One region of the Geomicrobium sp. JSM 1781026 genome, then DNA from elsewhere that is predicted to be linked to it. Evidence: a T-box and tRNA genes for the amino acid it is inferred to sense, from the RefSeq annotation. Region 1 holds a T-box; the other holds one or more tRNA genes.

Region 1 (12,362 bases):
CTCAGACCACCGATGTTGCACTTGTAGTCTGGACTGCATAGAAAACACGGTGGCAGATGTTTCGCCACCGATGTTGCACTTGTACTATGGAGTGCATAGAAAACACGGTGGCAGATGTTTCGCCACCGATGTTGCACTTGTACTATGGAGTGCAAGCATCCGCCTGCAGTGGAAAGCAACAACAAACCGTGCAATTTGGAAAATGTAAAGTTTATCCTATGTAGATGCTTATCCGCTCCCGCTATGGGTATACACTCGTTTACATAAAAAACCCAAACGTTTGATTGCTCAAACGTTTGGGCTGTTACGCTCATGGGTTCACAGAGTCAAATACCCCGCCGAGATCACGTAAGCTTACGTAACATTGGTCGCCAATAATGATATGATCCAACACGGGAATGCCAATGATATTCCCACAATCAACGAGCCGTTTTGTTACTTGAATATCTTCTTTACTTGGGGAAGGATCACCAGAAGGATGGTTGTGCAAACAGATCATCGATGCGGCTGAACGCCGAATTCCTTCTTTAAATACTTCTCTTGGATGGACAATGCTAGAGTTTAGCCCGCCAATAAATAACGTTTGTTTGTGCATTACTTGGTTTTTCGTATTCAGGTAGAGAGCAATAAAATGTTCTTGTTGCAAAAAACGCATCTCTTCCATGACCCGCTCGGTCACATCTTCAGGGCCAGAAATGATCCACTTCTCTTTTGTATTCATCGTATGGATACGTTTTGCTAGCTCTAATGTTGCGCGGATTTCAATTGCTTTTACGAAGCCGATACCACGAACAGCTTGCAGTTCTTCGACCGTGGCATCCTTTAGTTGTAGGAGACCACCAAATGAAGTGAGCAGACGCTGACTTTGGTCGAGAACAGTTTCTCCGCGACTCCCAGTTCTAAGGAGTATGGCTAACAACTCTTGATTGGACAGCTTGTCTGGTCCTTCTCTGACTAATCGTTCACGGGGCATCTCATTCACGGGTAATTTTACTTCGGGGGGCAGCAAGGGCTCACCTCTTCAGATTTGAATTTAACCAATCGGGGTAAATGTTGACATGTTCAAGCTCTTGCCTGAGACGAGATAATGGCAGACCAACAACGTTATAATAATCGCCAACAATTTCTTTAATAAATAGAGCAGCCAGGCCATTAATTCCATACCCTCCGGCTTTGTCTAACGGCTCACCTGTGCGTACATACATGTCGATCTGTTCGTCTGTGAGCGGGTAAAATGTCACTTTTGTCTCGGCGTGGAATGTGCGGACACTATCGGTAGTGGCCAAAGCCACTCCTGTGATGACTTGATGAGGTGTCTTGGACAGGAGCGAAAGCATGTCAACAGCATCGCGTTCATCTTTCGGTTTGCCAATCGGTTCCCCATCTAAAGCGATAACCGTATCTGCGGAGAGGATCACTTCGTCTTTCGACATGTCTTCTTGAAACACGAACGCTTTCTTCTTCGCTAAGCTCACCGCGTTCTCTGCAGGGGATTTGTTAGGCTGAAACTCCTCATCAACCGGGCGTGTGTGTTGGGTAAACGTGTAGCCGGCACTTTGTAACAACGCGACCCGCCTTGGTGATGAGGAAGCTAGAATTAATTGATTGGTCATAGGGAGCACTCCTTTTATGATCGGTGGCTCCTATTATGTCACAACTCTTGTACCCATCGCTCATAATCGAGAACAAATTGCATCCATTCTGCATGATCATCTGGGTTGTTTTGCAGTGATTCATAAGATTCAAGAACTTGTTCTCCTGACTGTGTTGAGTTAGAAATGACCGTTTGCACCTCTTCGGTAAGCGGCTCAGGTGCCTCCACACCCGTCCCGATAGATGCTTCAATTTCACTTTGTAATAGATTGGCTGCTGCTGTCACTGTTGGGTCGATTGAGTCACTTTCTGGCTCAATCTGAAGTTGTTTGACGTACACATCCATTCCATTTGCTTCGAATTCTGGCATAAGGTCTTGCTCAGCTTGATTTGCTTCAGTCATACCGACATACAAAAAGATGTATTCACTGTCTGTGGCATCGTGCAACACAGCCGGGTGACCAGCGCTCACAAGTTGTCGCTGCACATCTTCGCCTGCTTCCATACTAGAAAAAGCTCCCGCTTGTACAACGTCAACTTCTAGAGGTGCCCACGTTACTTCGTCTCCAACAGACGTTGTCGCTCCGCCCTCTTCTGCTGTCCCCATCACTTCTTCTGCCGAATCAGTAGGGGAAGAGGACGTCACAATTTGCAATAAGGGTAAACCAAACACCACTCCGAGTAATAGAGCTGCTGCAATGAGTCCGATGAATTTCACACGGTCAAAACCATGCCCTTTTCGTTTTGGACCACCGGAACCTGAAGGTTTCTTTTTGCGATGAAAGGGTAAACCAGGTGCTTTTTTACTCGTCGTTTCTTGTGCTCCTTTTTGCTCCCACTCGTTTTTCTTTTGTACTACATCCACTGTTTCATGGTTAGAGGAAGAAGAAACGGGCTTTTTTTCTATCTCTTCAGATTTTGATGTTTCTGCTGCGTGTATTGTTTCTTTTGAAGCTTCTGGCGTACGCACAGCTGGAAGTAATCCCTCGGATGTCACTCGCTCGCCTTCGTTACTCTTCCCCGATTTCTCATTTGTTGGTACAGCTTGATCGCTGTCTTTCCCAGGCTCTTTTTTTAGTGATGAGCTGTTCGTCTTCGCATGTGCGCTCGTTTTGTGATTTTCACCTTTCTTCTTTGCTGCTTCCGGCGCGCCTTGATCATTGTTCGCCGACTTCTTATTCGTTTTTACATCTTGGGAATCGCCTCGCGCAATCTCTTCTTTGGATGATGAGCGATTCGTCTTCGCATGCTCGCTCGTGTTATGTTCATTGTCTTTCTTTTTTGATGTTCCAGGCTCATCCTTCTTCTTTTCATTCTCATTCTGAAACGTAAACGTCATTTTCCCCCGGTCTTGTCCCATATGAACCTCCCTACCTTGAAGGTATTAATATGAGGACAAGGTTATCATATGAAAAGGACAAACCTTGAAGATTCCTGTCAGTTCAATACAAGGAATAACTGACAATGAATGACAAAGCACGGTCCATTCCTTCCCAGACCCAGTCGTAAGCAAATAAAGTAAGGAGCACAGCTACGGAAATGCTAGGCGCTAGAGGATAATGTTTCGTTTTCCCTTTTCGCACAATACCTGTCATTGTGCCAAACAGTGTCGACAAAAAGAAGACGAGGATAAACATCGAGCTGCCAAGCGCCAATGCAAGAATCATAAACAGCTTCACATCGCCACCGCCTATTCCTCCGCCTGACAAAGCGAGTACAGCAAACAGAAACAAAAAACAAAGAAATGCTGTGAGGAGCGGATCATACCAAGGAGAAAGAGGTTCGATGAAGAGGCGGTATACGAGAAATATCAATCCAAAAAACACGACAATTTTGTTAGGGATTCGTAAATAAAGGAGATCTGTCAACACGACGATGATACAGAGGGAAATGACGACAATCGAAAAGAGGAGTTGCGTAGAAACACCAAAAATGAGAAATGCGCTAGCAAATAACGCTCCCGTTATGAGTTCTGTACATGGATACATTATCGAGATCGGTTGTTTACAATGTGAACACCTACCTTTTTGAAAAACGTATGAAAACACGGGGATCAAATGAGTCATTCGGAGTGTACGCTTACAAAAAGGGCAATGAGAGCGTGGCCAAGAAATGGACAGTCCTCTAGGTATGCGTACGGCAACTACAGAAAAAAATGAACCAAAGATAAAACCAATCAATCCAAAAAAAATCAATTCAGTTCCTTTCCATTACCAACGACCGATTAAACACTGCCACAATAAATAAGATTCGCCATCGACAGTAACATTCCTTCTATCGACAGCAAATCTTTTATTTTGTCAGAAACGCACGCATCTCAGAAATAAAAAACAATGAACCTGTAATTAAAATCACGTCTGTTTCTTTCGCAACACGTTTAACATTGTTGTAAGCTTTTTGATTATCCAGCTCAACAGTGATGCCTGAATAGGACATCGTTTCAGCCACTTCTATCGGGTTGGCACAACGCTCATGATTAAAGGAGGTGAGTATGAAAGACGCCGGCTGTAATGAAAGGAGAGGTGCATACATTTCGTTTACATCTTTTTCTTTTGTCACCGCTGCGATCACATGGATCGGTCGTTCTTTTGCGAATGGTTGCATATAACGAACAAGGCTTTCAATTCCTTCAGGGTTATGGGCTCCGTCAATGAGGGTAAACGGCTTGTCCTTTACTTTCTCCAATCGGCCAGGCCACATCGACTGAATGAGACCGCTCTTAATGGCCTCTTCCGAAACCTGATGTCCCATTTTTTGAATTTCAAGCGCGATCGAAACAGCAAGAGCAGCATTGTCAACCTGGTGCCGCCCTCGCATATAGATGCGTAAATGAAGAAGTTCTTGATCTTGGACACGCAGTGAAAACGTTGAGCCTTCTTCTTCGGTCGTCACGTGTGTCACATGAAAATGATCGTTTAAACGAGTAATCGGAGCGGACAGATCTGCCGCTTTCTTTTTAATGACTTCAAGAGACGGCTCGTCGGTGACTGACGTGATGAAAGGAACTCGAGGTTTAATAATGCCTGCCTTTTCATTCGCGATCGCTTCTACGTGATCTCCTAAAATGTGCATATGGTCCATCCCGACATTCGTTATCGCACTTACGCGAGGAAAGATGACATTGGTCGAATCCAATCTGCCACCTAAACCCACTTCATAAATGACAAAATCAGGAGCGACCGACTCAAAATAGACGAAAGAAATTAACGTAAGAATTTCGAACTCCGTTGCCGGTCCAAATGGGTCATCCGTTTGTTCAATCGCATCCCGGACCGTTTGTGCTGCCCGGACAAAGTCATCTTGATGAATGGGTTCCCCATTTAAACTAATCCGTTCTTCAAACCGCACTACATATGGAGAAGTAAATGTACCCACGGAATATCCTGCAGTTTGCAAGATATTCCTAAGATACGTAACGGTAGAACCTTTTCCATTTGTTCCCCCAATATGGATGCATCGGAGCTTCTTCTCTGGGTGCTGGAGGGTGGATAACACGAGCTCCATACGATCCAGCCCTGGCTTGACGCCAAACTTACGTGCGCTTTGTAGCCAGTCCATAACCTGATCAAAGGTGTTCATCAACATCTGCCCTCCAACTCGCTATTGTGCGAGTTTCTCAATCTCTTTTAATCGTTCAATCACTTTTTCTCGTTTCATTTCGTAATCGGCTTTCTTTTCTCGTTCAGCAGCAACCACTTGTTCCGGGGCATTGCTTACAAACTTCTCATTTGTGAGCTTGCCCTCCAGTCGCTTCACTTCTCCGTCAAGTTTCTTCTTCTCTCCTTGCAGGCGGGCCAATTCTTCAGAAACATTAATTAAGCCAGCAAGCGGAATATAAAGTTCTAACCCCGACAAAACATGCGAAATCGATTGTTCTGGCGCGACTAATGACCGATCAATCTTCAGTTCTTCTGGCGAACAGAAATGTTCCAAATAATGAACGCCTCTTTGTAATTGTTCTGCAGACGCTTCTGAACTTGGCTTCATATGCAAAGGAATCGGCTTTCTCGGCGCAACGTCCATTTCTCTACGTGTGTTGCGAACGGTGCGGATGATTGATTGATAAAGTTCCATGTCTGTGAATGCTTCTTCGTCCACCCACGTTGCCTCTGCTTTAGGCCACTCAGCAATCGTAATGGAGTCACCCTTGTGTGGCAGGTGCTGCCAAATCTCTTCAGTAATAAATGGCATAAACGGATGAAGCAAGCGAAGCGTTTGGTCCAACACATGCGCGAGCACAGAACGCGTCGTTTGTTTATCTTCTTCAACGTCTCCATAGAGCGGAAGTTTCGCCATTTCGATATACCAATCACACACATCGTCCCAAATGAAGTTGTAGAGCATCTTTCCGGCTTCACCAAACTCATAACGATCCATTAAACGTGTAACATCAGCGATCGTCTTTTGTAACTTTGCAAGAATCCAACGGTCGTGCGTAGCGTTGACTTGTGTGAGGTCAATGTCCTCATACGTAAAGCCTTCCATGTTCATGAGCGCAAATCGCGACGCATTCCAAATCTTATTGCCAAAGTTCCAGTTTGCCGTTACTTTATCCCATTGAAATTTAAGGTCATTTCCTGGTGATGTGCCTGTCGCAAGCGTGAACCGGAGTGCATCCGCTCCGTATTGTTCGACAACGTCCATCGGATCAACACCGTTCCCGAGGGATTTGCTCATCTTCCGTCCTTCTGCATCACGAACCAATCCATGAATAAGAACATCCTTAAACGGCCGTTCACCGGTAAATTCTAGCCCTTGGAAGATCATTCTTGATACCCAAAAGAAGATGATGTCATATCCAGTTACAAGCACATTTGTCGGATAGAATCGTTTTAAGTCTTCTGCTTCCTCATCTGGCCAGCCCATTGTTGAGAACGGCCACAATGCTGAACTAAACCACGTATCCAACACATCTTCATCTTGTGTCCAGTTTTCAAGATCCGCTGGTGCTTCTTTTCCTACGTACAGTTCACCTGTTTCGTTATGGTACCACGCAGGAATTTGATGTCCCCACCAAAGCTGTCTAGAAATACACCAATCTCGGATGTTTTCGAGCCATTGCATATACGTGCGTTCAAACCGCTCCGGCACAAATGTGACTTTATCATCTGCATCTGCTTGCAGCTTCATGGCAGCTTCAGCGAGAGGTTTCATATCTACAAACCATTGGGTCGAAAGATAAGGTTCAACGACAGCGCCACTTCGTTCTGAATGACCGACAGAGTGCAGGTGTTGCTCAATGTCAAACAATATGCCGTCAGCTTGTAAATCCTTCACGATTTGTTTGCGGCATTCGAATCGATCTAAACCTTGATATTTTCCAGCATTTTCATTCATTTGCCCAGCTTCATCCATGACGAGAACACGAGGCAGTTCATGACGATTTCCAATTTCAAAATCATTCGGGTCATGAGCTGGTGTGATCTTTACCGCTCCCGAACCAAATTCACGATCAACATATTCATCAGCAATAATCGGTATTTCACGTTGAACGATCGGCAAGATAACGGTTTTTCCAATTAAATGTTTGTAGCGTTCATCTCTTGGGTGTACCGCAACTGCTGTATCTCCAAGCATCGTCTCTGGTCGCGTCGTAGCGACTTCGATGTATCCTTCTTCGTCTTTTAACGGGTAACGCATGTGATAAAAAGCGCCTTCTACTTCTTTGTACTCTACTTCAATGTCTGAAAGCGCTGTTTGAGCAGATGGGTCCCAGTTAATGATGTATTTACCGCGATAGATGAGCCCTTTCTCATATAAACGAACGAACACTTCTTTTACCGCATCGGACAATCCTTCATCTAATGTAAATCGCTCTCTCGTGTAGTCTAATGACAAACCGAGCGTGGACCATTGTTCTCGAATAAAGTCTGCATATTCTTCCTTCCACTGCCAAGACACATCAAGAAACTTTTCTCTGCCCATTTCTCTTCGAGATCGGCCTTCTTCTTTTAGTTTCTGTTCGACTTTGGACTGCGTTGCAATGCCTGCGTGGTCCATTCCCGGTAGCCACAGCATGTCCTTGCCTTCCATCCGTTTCTGACGAGCAATAATGTCTTGTAAAGTCACGTCCCACGCATGCCCTAAATGCAACCGTCCAGTTACATTCGGTGGGGGGATGACGATCGAGTGGGGATCTCCCTTTCTTTCACCATCTCGAGTAGCTTCAAAAAAGCCATTGTTAATCCAGTAAGGATACCATTTTGACTCGGTTTGTTTCGGGTCATACTTCGTTGCCATGTTTTTCTCTTCAGTCATTGTACGTCCTCCTTTTTTTGAATAAAAAAAAGCCTTCTCCTTATGAAAAGGACGAAGGGCTCGCGGTACCACCTTTATTTATGAACAATAATCGTTCATACTCTCAGCAACTGTAACGTAAGTTAACGTATTCCTTCTACTATGGTCATTCAAAGGATCTGCTCATGGACGACTTCTGCCCTATCCTGGCGGGGGACCTTCCAGCCATGGGTCCCTTCTCTGTATGAGGATGTGCGCATACTACTTCCATTCTTCGCATGTTGAGGATTCAGTTTGTGTATTTATTGTACCGATGCCTTTACCATTCGTCAACAACATTGGTGACTGATTTGTTTTGCAGGCATAGGATAGAGTAAAAACTAAGGAAGGGGTGTGCTAATGCCCAGATATTATAGTCCGCCCCCGCAATACCCGTACGGAAAAAAGAAACGACCACCATGGGTGTATAAATGGCGTGCGGCAGCTGCTCAAATCTTGCTTCCGATCATCTGCTTTCAGTTGCTACGTTTGTTGTTTTTTGCCACGTTTATTGATGTGTTAATACTCATTATTCTTGCTTGTGCTTTCTGGTATTTCCAAAAATAGATACATTTATGCTTCTGCCTATAAAAACAGATCACCGAAAAACCGGATGGGTCATTACGGACATCCGGTTTAAGTATGACTACCTCGTGTTACGAGAATAAGATTATGGAAAAAATCATTCAACATCCAGTTGGGGTATATGATCATTTTGTAATCTATATACGTTGCACTAAAGAAATTTACTAGCACTTGATGTTATAACTACATCAAACCTCCATTCCATTCGCTTGGCGTAAGAAATTCTAAGACCCTTTTCTGTCACAGAGACTGACGAGACGAACGTACGGCTTACCATCGGCACCTCTGGAGCCGATGGTTGTACTCCAGAGTACAAGAGTTCCCCTGCAGTGGAAAGCAAGTCCCAACAGCGCAAATCAGGAAGATATTAAGTTCATTCTATATAGATTGTTTCGAGGGTGATCTAGATCACCCTTCTCCTAAGAATCCCCAAATTTTATAAAGCTTGAGGTGTTTGTGAGCAATCACTAACTCACCCACCTCTTGCCAAAAAAACAGCCACGAGACTACGTTGCGCTTTGTCTCATGGCTGCTTCTTGGTCTTCTTTCCACTTCACTAGCTCTGCGCCGTATCTTAGTGCATTCAAACGCAGTTCTAGCATTGCCGTCCACTGGTGCTCCGCATAGCTTTGAGGATTGGCTCGATATTGTTCGACAAAATCAATAATCGGTGTTGGCGTTAGCATCAACGCCTTTAGTAACGACGTATCTGCTTCTCCCCATAGAGGGCCATATGCCTCATACGTACCCACGATTGCTTGGTAGTCTAACGCATGGAACGGTTGATTTCTCGCAATGTCTTGATAAAAATAGGCAAGGTCATATGCGGGATGATTCGGTCCACTCGCTTCCCAATTCGTCCACCATGCATTTCCATCAGCTGCAATTAAACCGTGCGCGATTGAAGGTTTTCCGTGACAAAAGACAAACCGATACGTTTCTTTTTCCTTCACGTGACGAGCCCAATTTTGAAATCCACTTTTCCCAGATTGGAACATTCGTTCCAAAAATGGACCGGCATGCAAATACGTCATCGTGAATGGAGAAATGAATCGAGACTGCTCAAGTTGGTCTGCCAACTGTTCCATATGAAGACGCTGTTGATTCCATATGAAATCAACTTCTTGCTCGTATTCCTCCAAGGCACCCTCTTCAATGGTTTGCTCATTTTCAGAGATCTTATGATTCGCTGCAAGAACAGATAATAATCTTAGCTCTTTGGATGGTGGGGATGTGAGTGTTTGTTCTTCTACCCAAGGTTCTAAATAATAATCATAGCCTTCAGCTTCAAAAACAGGAAAATCCCCTCGCGTACTTGTCATGAGGGGGATAATCCCTTGAATGCCTGAACGTTCACCGTAACGTAAATGTTGCAAGAACGTATCTCGTTCTCCGGGCGTTCGGTCCCATCGCTTCATCGCCATAGGACCGTCCGGATGGTCAACTTTTATTACGCGGTCACTCACCCACTGCCAGTCGGACGGACGGTCAACAATGGTGCGTACGGCCGCACGCCACGCCTGATCATTCATGTTGAGCTTGCACCGGAATGTAAATAATTTCACCAGCTTCAACATGATTCATGTCCATATTGTTCCACCTTAAAAGTTGTTGAACGGAAAACCCGTACCGCTCAGCAATCGTGTCTAACGATTCATTATCTTGAATGATGCACATTTTCATCTTGGTGAACGTCTCCCGATCCCCTTTTTCAAGCATCTCTGTAAGGTATAACGCGTTCTCTCTTCTTTTTTCAGGCTTTTGTGGCTCTTCTTCCACATCTTCCTCATGATGATCTTCAGGCTCCTCATCTAACGGCTCTCTGCTGTATCGTACAGCGCTGTCATGAGAAGGCTCTTCTTGGGCACGATGACTATTCAAATTCAAGTGGACATCTTCTTTTTCTTCTTCCACTCCGGTCCGTTGTTCTTCTTCTGCCTCTTCGGTCGACTCATCATCATTTGAATTATGATCGTCCACAAAAGCAGTGTGCTCAATACGATCTGTATCCTCATCTGCTACTTCTTGCGCATCGTAGTAGGACTTCACTTCATCTCGGGCGAAAGGCTCTTCTTCTAGTTCTTCAACGTCTTCATCAAGCTCAGATGACCATGATTCATGAGTAACATCGTTTTCTTCTTCCTCTTCTTCTTCATAACGCTCTTCAGCGTATTCTTCCTCCGGTACTTTTACTTCATGAGTAAACCTCGGAAATGGCTCAGGCGGTGATGCAATCGTCTTTTCAGCTTTTGCATCTTGATGCTCATCAATCATGCCCGTAATCGTAACATCCGCTGCCAGTTGGATGCAGCTCGGTTCCGGAAGATCATAATCAAAGCTATCTACTTGAACATACAACTCTTCGACACTTTGGATCCGATTTAACGGAATGGAAACTTCAATCGGAAAGAAATGCTTGATTTCACGTTCGCCATTTTCCGTCGTTCGCACGCTGTCGATTCTTTGGGGAACACCCCCACCTTCATAGTCTTCAAAGCTCTCGTTTTGATCAAACGGAACATACTGACCGAGTAGGTGCAACCCCCCTTTAATGCTCACTTGATGATCATCTTCTTGAATTGTTAATTCAGGTTCAAGCTCCAGCCCTAGGATGGTTTGGATTCTCTCGCCCTGGTCTAGCCATACCGATTCTTCAAGGTTAAACGTTAACGCAGATGGCTGTTCTTGGCTCACAGTCAGCTCCTCCTTTTCTACTCAACGTAATCTTTCTCTGCCTAGCCGTTCACTGATTGTCATCCCGACTTTTACTCACGAAACATTGTGACCCTTCCCGTATATCCAACCCTTTTTACAAGACGGTGGGAATATCACTACAGATTTAGCCAGTACGCTATCAACGTATGTCACCAACTCGGAAAATATGTTCATAAACCTACGGCTGCTCACGTTAAAAAGACGCCAAAAGCTGTTCGCTTTTGGCGTCTTTTTAAAATCGTAGGATACACATTAGATTCTTGATAATGCTCGTTCAGCAGCTGCAATCGTTTCTTCAATCATTTCATCAGTATGCTGCGTACTCAAAAACATGCCCTCAAATTGTGACGGTGCAATTGAAATACCTTCTTGCAACATTTCTCTGAAATACGCGGCAAACTGCTTAACATTTGATGATTTCGCGGTGTTAAAATCAACGACTGGGCTGTCGTTAAAGAATAACCCAACCATCGAGCCTGCACGGTTAAACGTGACCGAGATGCCATGTTTCTTTGCGGCTTCAGTAATTCCTTCTTCTAAACGTGCCCCTTTTCTTTCAAATTCTTCATAGTGCTCAGGTGTCACTTGAGAAAGTGTCATATATCCTGCGGTCATCGCGAGAGGATTTCCAGACAGTGTTCCTGCCTGATAGATTGGGCCACTTGGCGCTACTTGCTCCATTATTTCTTTTTTACCGCCATAGGCACCGACCGGCAATCCCCCACCAATGACTTTGCCGAGCGTAGTCAAATCAGGTGTAACAGAGAATCTACCTTGAGCAGAATGGAAACCTGCTCGGAAACCCGACATCACTTCATCGAAAATCAACAGACTTCCGTACTCTTCAGTCATGTGACGAACGCCTTGTAAAAACCCTTCCTCTGGCAAGACGACACCCATGTTCCCAGCCACAGGCTCAAGAATCACTGCTGCAATGTCATCGCCGTATTTTTCAAACACGAGCTGCAAGCTGTCCAAGTCGTTGTAAGGGACGGTGAGTGTATTGGAGGCAGTACCTTCGGGTACTCCTGGGCTATCAGGAAGTCCAAGTGTCGCCACACCAGAACCGGCTTTAATGAGTAACGAATCACCGTGTCCGTGGTAGTTCCCTTCCATTTTGACAATCTTGTTTCTGCCCGTATACCCACGAGCTAAGCGTAGTGCACTCATCGTCGCCTCTGTACCAGAGTTGA
Region 2 (12,362 bases), 240 kb from region 1:
TGTTCAATTTAACGATTGTGAGGTGAAAGTTGGCAACCGTTCGCTCAAATCACAAGTATCTGGAGCCATCAAACCTGGTCAAAAACTTGCCATTACCGGAGCAAATGGCAGTGGAAAAACGACACTTCTTAACATGATTGCAAGTCGAGATTCGGCGCTTACTGTTGCAGGTCCGGCAAAACTAGGCATCTTCTCGCAACAGCAAGAGAACTTAAATGAAAATGAGACCATTTTAGAAAATGTGACGGCAAAAAGCCCGTACAAAGAAACGTTCATTCGAAACGTGCTCGCACGACTTGGTTTTAAGCGAGAAGATGTGCATAAACCGATCGCAGTCCTTAGTGGTGGCGAGAGAGTGCGCGCGTCGCTTGCGACCGTCTTCTTGCATAATAACAATCTTCTGCTATTGGATGAGCCGACCAATTATTTAGACCTCACAACAAAAGAAGCACTTACGGAAGTGTTACGCTCATTTCCTGGTACGATCATTTTTGTTAGCCATGATCGTAGCTTCGTCGACGAAGTCGCTGACGATGAATTGTCGTTTGCCAACAACGTGCCGACCGTCAGCCCAATCTCAAGAGACGAACAAACCGCTCATTCTCATACAGACGAAGATCTTTTAGCGATTGAATTGCAAATTACGGAAACACTAAGTAAGCTCAGCGTCGCAGCAACTGAAGAAGAGAAAAAAGAGCTAGACGCCAAGTTTCAAGATCTTCTTAAAAGAAAACAACGCGCAGTGAAGTAAAAGAAACAAAATGGATGCCTCGTCAGGGCGAGAGAAGCCACTAAAAAACAGCTAATCTTTAAAGCGCACCCGGTACTAATATCTCATCTTTATGTTGCGGGGGAGAAGGATTATGTGGTTTTATAGCGCCTGTAGATCTGGAATATACTGTAATTTGATGATTTATATAGTATGAACTTAAGGTTTTCCTGATTGCGCTGTTGGGTGTTGGGTTGGAGGGGTAACGCGGTGCTGGGTGCCATTTTGCGCGCAAGTTTACACGTTCTGCGCGCAAGTTTGCCTAGTTTAACGATTTTGGCGCTCATTCAGCTAAACTCCTGCGCAGTTTCCAACTGGAGTGCAGATTCAATGCCCATAAGCGAACACCCTTTCGACCTGAACACGGCCGAAGCCAAATCGGACTCGGTTCGGAGCGCGGATGTGCACATGACTTTTAATCTATTCCCGAGTTTGCTCATTCTGTTCCCTAGTTTATGAGAAAATATCGCTTTTCCTGCGATTTTTCACGACTTGAGAACAGTTCGGTCACAACTCGAGCACAGTTTCCATCTTAGCAAGCTCCCCATTGGTTCTTGAAGAGATTCTTTAGTTCAACTTACATAGATCACGTCCGAAACGATCTATATAGGATGAACTTAACATTTTCCTGATTGCACAGTTTGTTGTTGCTTTCCACTTCAGGCGGATGCTTGTACTCCAGAGCACAAGGGCGACATCGGTTCACGTTTCTGCCTCCTGGCTAAGGTGTGTGGAAAGAAGTCCAAATGCCCCATATATTCATTATTGTGACACTTGAGCAAGGAAAATCATGATTTTAAACGTGAATGTGCACATAAACGAAGTCAACGGTCACAAATATTGCATTTTGTGACCGTTGCATGCCGAAAGTGCACGGTTTGAGAGCTGAATGGTCACATAAGTAACAGGCCATAACATTCCTGGCGCCAGGTAGTGACCACCGGTTACGCCTTTATGCCCTTTGGCAAACATTTTCTGTGGTGCTCGCAACCCTCGCAGTGACGACCAACAATCGGCAGCGAAGTTGTCGATTTATTCACATGAACCTCATGAGCTAGTAACAATCGGCACATCAGGTGCCGAAGAAAAACCATACAGTCTTTCATATACCTTGTGCTCATGTGATGTTGGCTTTAGTGACCGAAAAGAGTAATGGAATTTCTTATGCCGAGCGTATAAGAGATAAAATTTAATGCAGCAAAACCACCTCAAGAATCAACGAATTTCTTTAGTGCATCGCATCTTTTCATCAAGTCAGTCGCACAAGACGAACGGTAGATTGTTCGGTTTTTGCGCCAGCGCACAATAAACATTTAGTGAACTTTGGCGGGATTTTTACCTTCACACAGCACCGGTGGCCTTGAAATTAGTTCTGTCGGATTTTTGATCAAACAATCCGGCTGCACGTTGTCCAATTCACTCATCGCTTGTTGTTCTTTTTCGGATAAATCGCTCACCAACTCCTTATACTACAAAAAAGAAAAGGGGGTTGGATATGAAACGCACGGGATTGTATTCATGCTTTATTATACTTTTCGCACTCATAACCGCTTGTAGTATGAATGGTGAAAACAACGCCATTCCAGAAGAAGAGCTAGGAAGAATACAACATTTAGCGAACAACGATCCACAAGATGAGCAAATCAAAGAAGTGGATGAATTGCCAGACCTTTTGGCACATTTTATCGATGCGGGTCAAGGAGAGGCGGTACTGTTGGAAACTGAAGAATTCAATATTCTTATTGATGCTGGTCGTCATGATGATACAGCTGTCATCGATTTTCTACATGATCGGGATATTGAAGAGCTTGATTTGTTTATCGGTTCCAATGTTCATGACGACCATATCGGCCAGCTTCCAGAGATTCTAGAGGAATTAATCGTACACGAAGTATGGATGAACGGAGATGCTGAGACAACTGAAACGTTTGAACGAGCACTTGACGCAATTCAATCGTCTGGTGCGGTGTATCATGAACCAAAAGCAGGAGACAGCACATTGCTTGAAAGAGGGCAGTTAAGCGTGTTGCATCCAGAACAACTTGGCGAGCATAAAAGTAACAACTCCCTCGTCGTAAAGTTTAACTATGGTGATGTGAGCATGATGTTTACTGGCGATCTAGATGAAGACGCAGAAGGTGAGCTTGTATCACGAGAGATGGACCTATCTTCACACATTCTAAAAGTCGCCGATCACGGATCAAATCGTTCAAGCTCAGAAAGCTTTCTCCAAGAAGTGCAGCCGGAGATAGCCATCTATTCAGCAGGTGAGGAAAATTCGCATGGTCATCCCCATGAAGAAGCACTACAACGCCTCACAGCTACAGGAGCTGATGTGTACGGAACCGATACCGATGGGGTTGTGACAGTTTACACAAATGGCCGGGACTACGTCGTGCGTACCGGGGACGGTGCGAAAGGACCCGAATCTCTTTGTGAAGCTGGTCAAGTCGCAGTAAACAATGCAAACGCCAAAGAACTTCAAGAGATCTCGCACATCGGACCGGAGCGTGCGGAGCAAATGATAGATTTGCGGCCGTTTTCATCATATAATGATCTTATGCAAATCGAAGGTATTGGAGAGCGACGATTAGAACAAATCGAATCAGAAAACAGTGTATGCTTTATTGAATAGGAGGCAATGATGCAAACCGTTCAAGCAGTAATTGACCGCATTGAAGACAAAACAAATGCTGTGTTACTTGTAGGCAAAGACGAGATAGAAAGAATTGTTCCTGTACAATCTCTTCCTGACGGTGTGAAAGAAGGGGAATGGCTTCAACTTACGATTGATGACAATCAAGTCACACACATTCAGCAAGACCGCGAGGAAACAGAACGAAGAGAATCCCGAATCAAAAATAAAATGCAACAGCTTCAACAAAAGAAAGGGAACCGTTTCTAACTTGGAGAGCTAAACCATTAGCAAACGAAAAGAAGCAGGTAACAGCCTGCTTCTTTTTTCAAAAATGGGGGTTCGGAATGTTCGCACAAAGTGAATTGCAGTTAATAGATAAACAAACATTACAATGGAAAACGGAATTGATACAGAAACCTAAACACGATGAAGTGCTCGTCCAAACGTTGGCATCAAGCATTAGCATTGGGGCAGAACTGTCTGCTTACTTTGGTGCTGTGAACACATACCCAATACAAACAGGTTATGAAAACGTCGCAGAAGTGGTTCAAATAGGTAACGAGGTTAACGCGGTACGGCCAGGAGACCGAGTTGTTGCCTTTTACGGACACAAGAATATCGAGCTATGCAAAGAGAACCAAGTCATCCCGCTGCCTGATCATGTGAACGAGAGAGCCGCAATACTCGTCATACTCAGTTGCGATGCAGCAAAGGGGGTCAGAAAACTGGCGCCGCGCCGAGAAGATCGTGTCGTTATTTCAGGCATGGGCGTAATCGGGCTTTGGACGGTCTATTATTTGAAACTATTTTACGGTGTGAGGAACGTGGATGTAATCGAGCCAAACGCAGATCGAATGCAACTCGCCAAAACATTCGGAGCAAAAGAACATGTCGATGAAGGTTCTCATAAGCTCCACGGTTGTTACGATTACGGTCTTGAGTGTTCAACTTCCAATCGCGCATTTGGCCAATTACAGCGGCTAGTGTGCACTAACGGAAGCATTTGTTTGCTGTCTGATGGAAATAGCGACCGATTTGAGTTAACCGATGATTACTTTTGCAAAGAACTTACGCTCTTTCGTTCGAGTGATGGTTGGGATTATCGTGAACACTTCGAATGGTTTTTCAGACAAGTAAGCGGCACACCTTACGTTTATGAGCTATTTGAGCAAACCATTGAACAATCTGAGCTGATTGAATGTTTTCACCTACTAGCCGAACGGAAAATGCGCCCCTTAAAAGTTTTCATTCAGTATCGCTAAAAATAGGGAGACCGCATCACCAACGTTTGCGGTCTCCTTATTTTTTTAGTCAATATCAATACGCCAATTTCCGTCAGCAAGAACCTCAAACGCATAAACATCATCATCATTAAACATGAACGTTTGGGTCCCTTCATAATGCCCAATCTCATTAACGAGTAAATTTTGCCCGTTTAATCGTACGACAAAGTTGCTATCCCCGCTATGGGTGAAGGAAAGTCGTTTATTACCGCTACTCATATCCACAAAGACGACGGAGTCTCCGGTTCCTTCAATCGAGTCATCTTCGTTAGTCACTTCTTCTGGAATCGTTTGTGAAACGGAAGCTTCCCAACTTCCATCCGCTTTAACTTCCAAATAAAAATCATCAGTTTGAGGAATAACAGCAAACGTTTCTCCGTCATAATTGCCAATCTCATTCACTAAAAGATCTTGGCCACCATATTCATCTTTTAAATACAAAGCAAAATTGCTTGACCCTTGATGTGTTGCATTGATAACCGCAAATCCAGCATTCAGACTAAATGAATCAGTGGCGGTATCACCACTTCCGCTCAATTCAACAGGGTGAGAGCGAACAAAGGTTTCTTCAAAACGAATTTCACCGAAATCATCAATATGATCGTGACCAATATATTCCCCTTCAAAACCGTACTTCTCCGTAATATCTTCAGTTTGAGCGAACGGATAATACCCTAAAACAGCATGAACTTCCCCGTCTTGAAAACTAGAAATATCTACTTTAGCAGCGAATTCACCATCTTGTACTTCGATATCTCCTTCAATAAATTCATCCATGTGATCTAAATTTGAAATCGTATATGTAACAGTAACCCCATCTTCAAAGCTTGTGTCTCCAGATATGTGTATCTCGTCTTCAGTCGAATCAAAGTTTATACTTGCGTCTAACTCAACAGAGTGGACTTCAGACTCAGACTCTTCTACCTCATCAACCTCTTCTTCTTCAGCAGGCTCTTCATCTGCGCGAGCGACGTCTTCCGACGAATCGTTAGGTAATAAAACCCCCATCATCACAAAAGATAAAACCATCGCACCAAAAGAACCAACACTTGCAATCATCGTCCGCTTAAAATATTCGCGCTTCGTAAAAAAGAGAATAAAAGCAACCACCAATAGACCGAAAGAAGCAAATGCCGCAAAAAAAGCGAATAACCCAAACAAAATTGCCATCAAATTCCTCCAAATACTAAAGTAATGATTATATATTACTATAATATCGGAAACAATTATATAATGTAGAAGAAAAAGGCAAATATATTTTTCAGGAAAAGTATTTTGCTTTTCAATTTTGTTTTTAGGAGTGGGGTCATAAGGCATTTGAATATCTGTATTCTCTTAGTAATATTAATCAAAGCGCTTATTATATATGATAAACGCTCATTCAATATTCCGATGATTATAAGTACCAAAATGCACTTAAGTGATTATGTGCTATATGAACTTTTAAGGATAGGTTTACTAAGAGATAAACTGAAATAGATATATTTTCAAAGTGAATTTAGTGCTCGTAATTCCTGTCAATTTTTAAACAAACTTGTGCATCATAATATCATCAATATATTGGTGATTATCAATTTTTATTTCTTTAACTTTGCGGCCCTCTTCAATAAAACCAATCTTTTTATATAATGAGATGGCTCTGTGATTCGTAGAAAACACTCCTAAACTAATTTTTTCGATATATGTGTTCTTTTCTGCCCATAGTAATAAACTTTCTACAAGAGCTTTACCTACACCTGTACCTCGATGTGCTTTACTTACCGCCATTCCAAAGGAGCCTGTATGTTGTAACCTTTTTCTATCATGTGATTGAAATATTATCCATCCAATTACTTTAGCTTCAAATTCAGCAACAATGATCGTTTCCCGATCATTCTCCAATATTTTATTCATCCATTCTTTTTGATTTGCAAAATTGGGAGTAAATTCAGCAGAAGTGGTAATTAAAAATTTGTCTTCAGAAATTACTGAACTTTGCAGTTGTAATATTTCATCTGAATCATCTAGTTTACCTTTGCGAATACTATAAGGAGTTTTCTTATGCAACATGTATACATCCCCTAACATATAGTTACGAATACTATAACAAACAAGCGAACAAAAATGGATATTAGCGCTCAGCTGGGTAAGTGAACTTTCGATTGATTAATATTCATGTGCTGTAGACGGCGCTGCTCTTAATGCAAATAATTTCATGGATATAGTAACGAATATAGATAAACTGTTACTATCAATAAATGCTGTTAGTCTATCCAGTAGAACCGAGCAGTATGGCATACTTAAATGATCTATATAAGTTGAACTCCTATGATCGAGATCGCTCTTTACGGGTGAATACCTACATATTGACTGTTAAAGCTTATCTCGTTTCACCTCGACAACTATGATGCCGCTCGTTGTTCGTCACTGCAAGAGTTGAAGACAACACGGAAAACGAGTATTGAAGGGTAAAAAAGACGTGACGGCTGGTCCCCACCTGGCGCAAGGAAAGTTATTACCCGTCACTTATGTGACCAGTCAGCTCTCAAATCGGGCGCATATATCGCAATTTGTGACCGCCCGCTCCGTTTATGTGCGGATCCACTTTTAAAATAATGACTTTTCTTTACCAGTTGTCACTTAAATGATTGCATAAGGCGTTTGGACCTCTTTTCGCACACCGAGGCGGAGAGGTGATGCCGCACTTACACCCCGGAGGGTAAAGAGAACACTGTGGCTGAATATTGTCCACCGATGTTGCAATTGAAGTCTGGACTACAAGCATCTGCTTGAAGTGGAGATCAAGTATCAACAGTGTAATCAAGGGAAAATAAGCCCCAAATACGAAAGATTGAATATTTTTACAAAAACAAAAAAACGTCCAACCCCTAAAAGAGTAGCGTTATAAATGGTGTCCCGTACTGGGCTCGAACCAGTGACCTCCACCCTGTCAAGGTGGCGCTCTCCCAACTGAGCTAACGGAACGTATAAGTAATGGCGACAACAATATTATAGGCTGATTTGTTCGTTTTTGTCAATAATATTTTGTTGTTTTTTTGCTATTGAGCATGATCGATGTCCAGATTTATCGTCTTTTGTTACACTGTTTGAAAGGAGTGGTCATAAGTGAAAGCTTTTTATAATGGAACAATCTTTAATGGAGACGGTGAAAAATACGAAGGGAAAGCGCTATTAATTGAAGACGGAAAAGTGAAACGAATTGTAAAAGAAGGGGACATTCCGTCTGAGGCGGAGAAAGTTGATGTTCGCGGCGGGTATATAACCCCTGGGTTTATTGATGTGCATACGCATCTAGGTGTAAGTGAAGAGGGGATCGGGCAAGCAGGGGCGGATTTCAACGAAACGAGCGACCCGGTCACGCCAGAAGTCCGCGCTCTTGATGGCCTCAATCCTTTAGAGGAAGGATTTCAAAATGCCATCCGGACGGGTGTAACGACGGTGCAAGTGTTGCCAGGAAGTGCGAATGTGATCGGTGGAGAAATGTGCACAGTGAAAACATCAGGAAGTATTGCTGATCACATGGCAATTGCCGCCCCGTCGGGTATGAAGGCGGCGTTTGGGGAAAACCCGAAACGTGTGTATGGTTCTCGTACGAAAAAGCCGATTACACGTATGGGCATTGCCTCAATCTTTCGTGAAGAAATGTATCGTACGAAAGAGTATATGGAAAAACGAAAAGCCGGGACGACAGATTTTAAGCTTGGTTATGAGCAGTTAGCGAAAGTATTGCGAAAAGAAATTCCATTCCGCATTCATGCGCACCGAGCAGATGACATTGTTACAGTCCTTCGATTAAAGAAGGAGTTTGATTTTGATTTAACGTTAGAACACGGGACGGAAGCCCATTTGATTGCTGATCATGTGGCGATGCATGATGTATCGGTGTCAGTTGGCCCAACGATGTCACCAAAATCAAAAATCGAAACGAGTCAAAAAAGTTGGCACACGCTAATGGAGCTTGAGATGAGAGGGGTTAATATTGCGATTACGACGGATCATCCTGTCATTGCTATTGAGCATTTGCTCGTAAGTGCATCAAAAGCAATCACTGCTGGGCTAAGTGAAAAGACAGCGATGAAAGCTGTTACATCAAATGCGGCTAAACATCTTGGTCTAGAGGATCGAATCGGTCACCTCGCTAGTGGGATGGACGCAGACTTTGCGATCTGGACAGGCCACCCGTTCCATTATGCATCCACGCATTTAAGCACATGGATTAATGGAGAAAAAATCGAACCTACTGTGTAAAGTCAACGATCCTACACCTATTTTTTGGAATGATCTTTCATGTATGAAAGAAGAAACATGTTGGCAAAGCTAGCATGTAAATAGAAAAGAGGTGTAGGAATTGAGAAAGTATATGATCGTGGCAATGGTTGCGATTTTAGCTACCGGCTGTGCGCAAGACGAGCAAACCCCTGGCGAGGATGAAGTAGAAGAAGTCAATGCCGTTCAACATGAGAATACGCCGTTGAAACCGTCAGCGATGGCAGAAATTATAAATGTAAATCAAGACGTCATTGGCGAGGCGAATTTCTACCAAGACAGTCAAGGGAAGACGGTTGTCCATACGAAAGTCGAAGGGTTAGAGCCTGCAGGATTTCATGGGTTCCATATTCATGAAAAGGGTATTTGTGAAGCGGATGCGGCTGACGGTCCGTTTACGACAGCGGGTGGACATTACTCTCCTGAAGATGTTTCTCATGATCATCATGCTGGAGACATGCCATCCTTGTATGTGAATGAAGATGGCACTGCACAAGCGACATTTATGATGGACCGATTTGGTGCAGAAGAGTTAATTGATGCGGATGTTTCTGTGATGATTCATGAAGGTGCCGATAACTTTGCGAACATTCCTGACCGTTATCAATCTTCAGAGTCAGATGCACCGGGTGCGGATGAAGAAACGAAGAAGGCAGGAGACGCTGGAGACCGAATTGGTTGTGGGGTTGTTGTTGCACCAGAATAAGCAAAAAAGGATGCCGCTGTATGCGTCATCCTTTTTTCTGGATAAAGAAACAAGCTCAAGGGAACGATAATCGTAAAACAGGAGGGATTTGATGACGACGCATTATGTATGCCCAGCATGCAAAACGAATAAAACACGTTTTCACATTATTGAACAGTCTCCGCATGCGGTGAAACTGAATCCACAAACGGGGGATGTAGTCGAAGAATACCAGCAATCAGAATTAGACCCGTTTCACCTGCCTTATAGTGGACCGAGCAACCGCATCCAATGTGGGGCATGTGGGTTAAATGAAGATGAGCGTCAATTCATAAGAACTGACCCCTCGGCCACATAGCAAAAAACGCAGATCGATTTACGATCTGCGTTTTTTAATTCATTACGTATCTTTTAGTTTGCCTTTTGTTTCTTGGGCTGTACCTTTAACTTTATCGAATTTCCCTTTTGCTTGTAAATCAGGATCATTCGTTGCTTTGCCTGCGGCATCTTCTGCAGAACCTTTAATCTTGTTGCCGAGTCCCTTTAGACGATCTTTACTTCCTTTTCCCATTTTGAAGTCCTCCTCGTTGAAGGTTACTTCATATATACCCACCCGTTGTGCAAATGAAACCGTCTCGCCTGTACTTATTTGGCGTATTGCTGAATGACTTTCATCAGCTCATCGATGGATTCTTGTTCTTTGCCGTTTTGGATGTCGTGTACGACGCACGTTTTCGTATGATGTTCAAGTAACGAGTAGCCGACTTTCTTCAATGCGGCTTGAACAGCTGTAATCTGAACGAGGATGTCGACGCAATATCGATCATCTTCAACCATGTTCTGCAAGCCACGAATTTGACCTTCTACGCGACGCAGTCGTTTCAACAATCGTTCCTTATCGTCATTTGTGTGTGGAGAAACCGGTTTTTTGTCCGGCTGTTCGATCAGGGTATCCTCCTGCATTTTATGAACCCCCTTACATGTATCGTTCACTCTCTCTAGTATAGCCTAGCAATGCCATATACGCTATAGTCGTGTTTTCAGGGTTCCCGTCAATTTATTGAGCTATGCGCTAGTTTGCGTGTTTCACGTAACGCCCGTAGCTAAGCCAAGCGATAAATGCGCCAAGCATGCTAAACCCAAGAAGCATTGCAAGTGAGGGCCAAATGTCAACGATCGTAGCCCCGCGTGACATCACATCAAGAAATGCTTGATGCGCCCAGTATTGGGGTAACCCGACACTGATGGTTTGAATAAAGGACGGCATAAATTCTAAAGGCATCCATAATCCAGCCACAATCGCGCCGCCAAGAGCGATCACTTGTGTGAGTGCGATTCCCATATTCTCTGTACGTACAACAAGGCTAAGGCCAAGACCAAGACCTGTCGCAGTCAGGGCAAGGAGTAGGGAAACAGCGGTAATCGCGGGCACATTTCCAAGGGTGATATCGTACACAAAGTAACCGAAAAGGAGAAGAATGACGACTTGCAAAAAAACGATTGTTATAAAAGCGATCCACTTTCCTCCTAGGTATTGTAGCGGGGCAAGCGGTGTTGCTGCCAGCCGCGAAAGCATACCGGATCGTTGATCTTTAATAAATGAGGTGACCATTGAAATCATAATAAAGAAGGTGAACATGACGGCATAACCTGGGATAAGATGAGTGATTGCATCAACCTCTCCACCTGAATCTTGTGCTTCATAAGAAATATCAAACGGTGGCGTGAAAAATTCAGCGACCATGGCAGCATCTTCCCACTCCTCTTGTGCCAATGTGTACTGCTCTTCTGCTTGTAATCCGTATCGCAAATTTTCTAACATCGCAATCATTGGTGCAGCCACTTCTTCGCGCACTTGTTCGTAATATAAATGCGCGCTCCCGTCATTTGAGAAGCCTTCAGGAAGATGAAATAGCACATTCATCTGACCGGATTGAATTTGTTCTACACTGTTTGCGTAGCTCTCTTCTTTTACTAATTCGACGTTTTCAAGTGTGGAAATTTCTTGCAATAGTTCAGCAGATTCATCGCTTTGATCGGTGTCAACGTAATGCAATGTCAATTCTTGATCTGTTGTGTCTGATCCGAAAATCGATGCGAACACAACGATAAAGGCAATCGGGAGAAGTAATGTCCAAAAAATTAATCCTTTGTCTTTGAGGTTTTTCTTCATTTCCAGTACATACATTGGAATCATTACTGAGCGTCCCCCTCTCGCAGTGCAGTCCCAGTTAATTGAATAAAGATATCTTCCAGTTTTGGTTGCGATACTTCAAGCCGAGCAATCGGGATGTGATCTCGCTCAAATTGGTGGGCCATCTTCTCTAACAGTTGCAATGGCTGTTCTGTAAGAATGCGATACCCGTTTCCTTTTTCCTCTACATGTTCAAATGGCTTCAATATGTCGGGTTGCTCAGATTGGAATTCAACATAGACCCCAGACTTGGCATGCTGATTGGCAATCTGGGAAAGAGAACCGCACGCAACCACTTCACCATGATCAATAAAGGCAACTCGATTGCAAAGCTGTTCGACTTCTTCCATGTAATGACTCGTATAAATGATCGTCTTGCCAAGACGTCTTAAACGATGAATAAGTGAATAGATATTGTAACGAGATTGGGGGTCAATTCCGACCGTTGGCTCATCCATAATGAGAACATCTGGGTCGTGCAAGAGTGCACAGCCGATGTTCAGTCTACGCTTCATCCCTCCAGAAAA

The links. The T-box of region 1 lies ahead of ACE1TF_RS00205 (valine--tRNA ligase). A T-box ahead of a tRNA ligase gene usually reads a tRNA of that ligase, here a tRNA-Val.
Region 2: it has a tRNA-Val gene. The T-box ahead of ACE1TF_RS00205 (valine--tRNA ligase) is inferred to sense a tRNA for this amino acid. The anticodon was not compared.

The regions. Positions count from the first base shown of each region.
Region 1 is NZ_JBHFQF010000001.1:39,104-51,465, reverse strand. It holds gene radC (RadC family protein) at 311-1,009, opposite strand; gene ACE1TF_RS00225 (Maf family protein) at 1,014-1,613, opposite strand; gene ACE1TF_RS00220 (hypothetical protein) at 1,652-2,953, opposite strand; gene ACE1TF_RS00215 (prepilin peptidase) at 3,036-3,773, opposite strand; gene ACE1TF_RS00210 (bifunctional folylpolyglutamate synthase/dihydrofolate synthase) at 3,886-5,172, opposite strand; gene ACE1TF_RS00205 (valine--tRNA ligase) at 5,194-7,851, opposite strand; T-box leader at 7,896-8,114, opposite strand; gene ACE1TF_RS00200 (hypothetical protein) at 8,230-8,436, shown strand; gene ACE1TF_RS00195 (hypothetical protein) at 8,961-9,986, opposite strand; gene spoVID (stage VI sporulation protein D) at 9,979-11,148, opposite strand; gene hemL (glutamate-1-semialdehyde 2,1-aminomutase) at 11,422-12,362, opposite strand, start outside.
Region 2 is NZ_JBHFQF010000001.1:278,036-290,397, forward strand. It holds gene abc-f (ribosomal protection-like ABC-F family protein) at 1-751, shown strand, start outside; gene ACE1TF_RS01385 (MBL fold metallo-hydrolase) at 2,265-3,404, shown strand; gene ACE1TF_RS01390 (DUF3006 domain-containing protein) at 3,414-3,674, shown strand; gene ACE1TF_RS01395 (zinc-dependent alcohol dehydrogenase) at 3,752-4,669, shown strand; gene ACE1TF_RS01400 (hypothetical protein) at 4,715-5,860, opposite strand; gene ACE1TF_RS01405 (GNAT family N-acetyltransferase) at 6,215-6,739, opposite strand; tRNA gene ACE1TF_RS01410 (tRNA-Val) at 7,579-7,654, opposite strand; gene ACE1TF_RS01415 (amidohydrolase) at 7,796-8,938, shown strand; gene ACE1TF_RS01420 (superoxide dismutase family protein) at 9,039-9,662, shown strand; gene ACE1TF_RS01425 (hypothetical protein) at 9,754-9,999, shown strand; gene ACE1TF_RS01430 (CsbD family protein) at 10,042-10,212, opposite strand; gene ACE1TF_RS01435 (metal-sensing transcriptional repressor) at 10,287-10,604, opposite strand; gene ACE1TF_RS01440 (ABC transporter permease) at 10,714-11,838, opposite strand; gene ACE1TF_RS01445 (ABC transporter ATP-binding protein) at 11,838-12,362, opposite strand, start outside.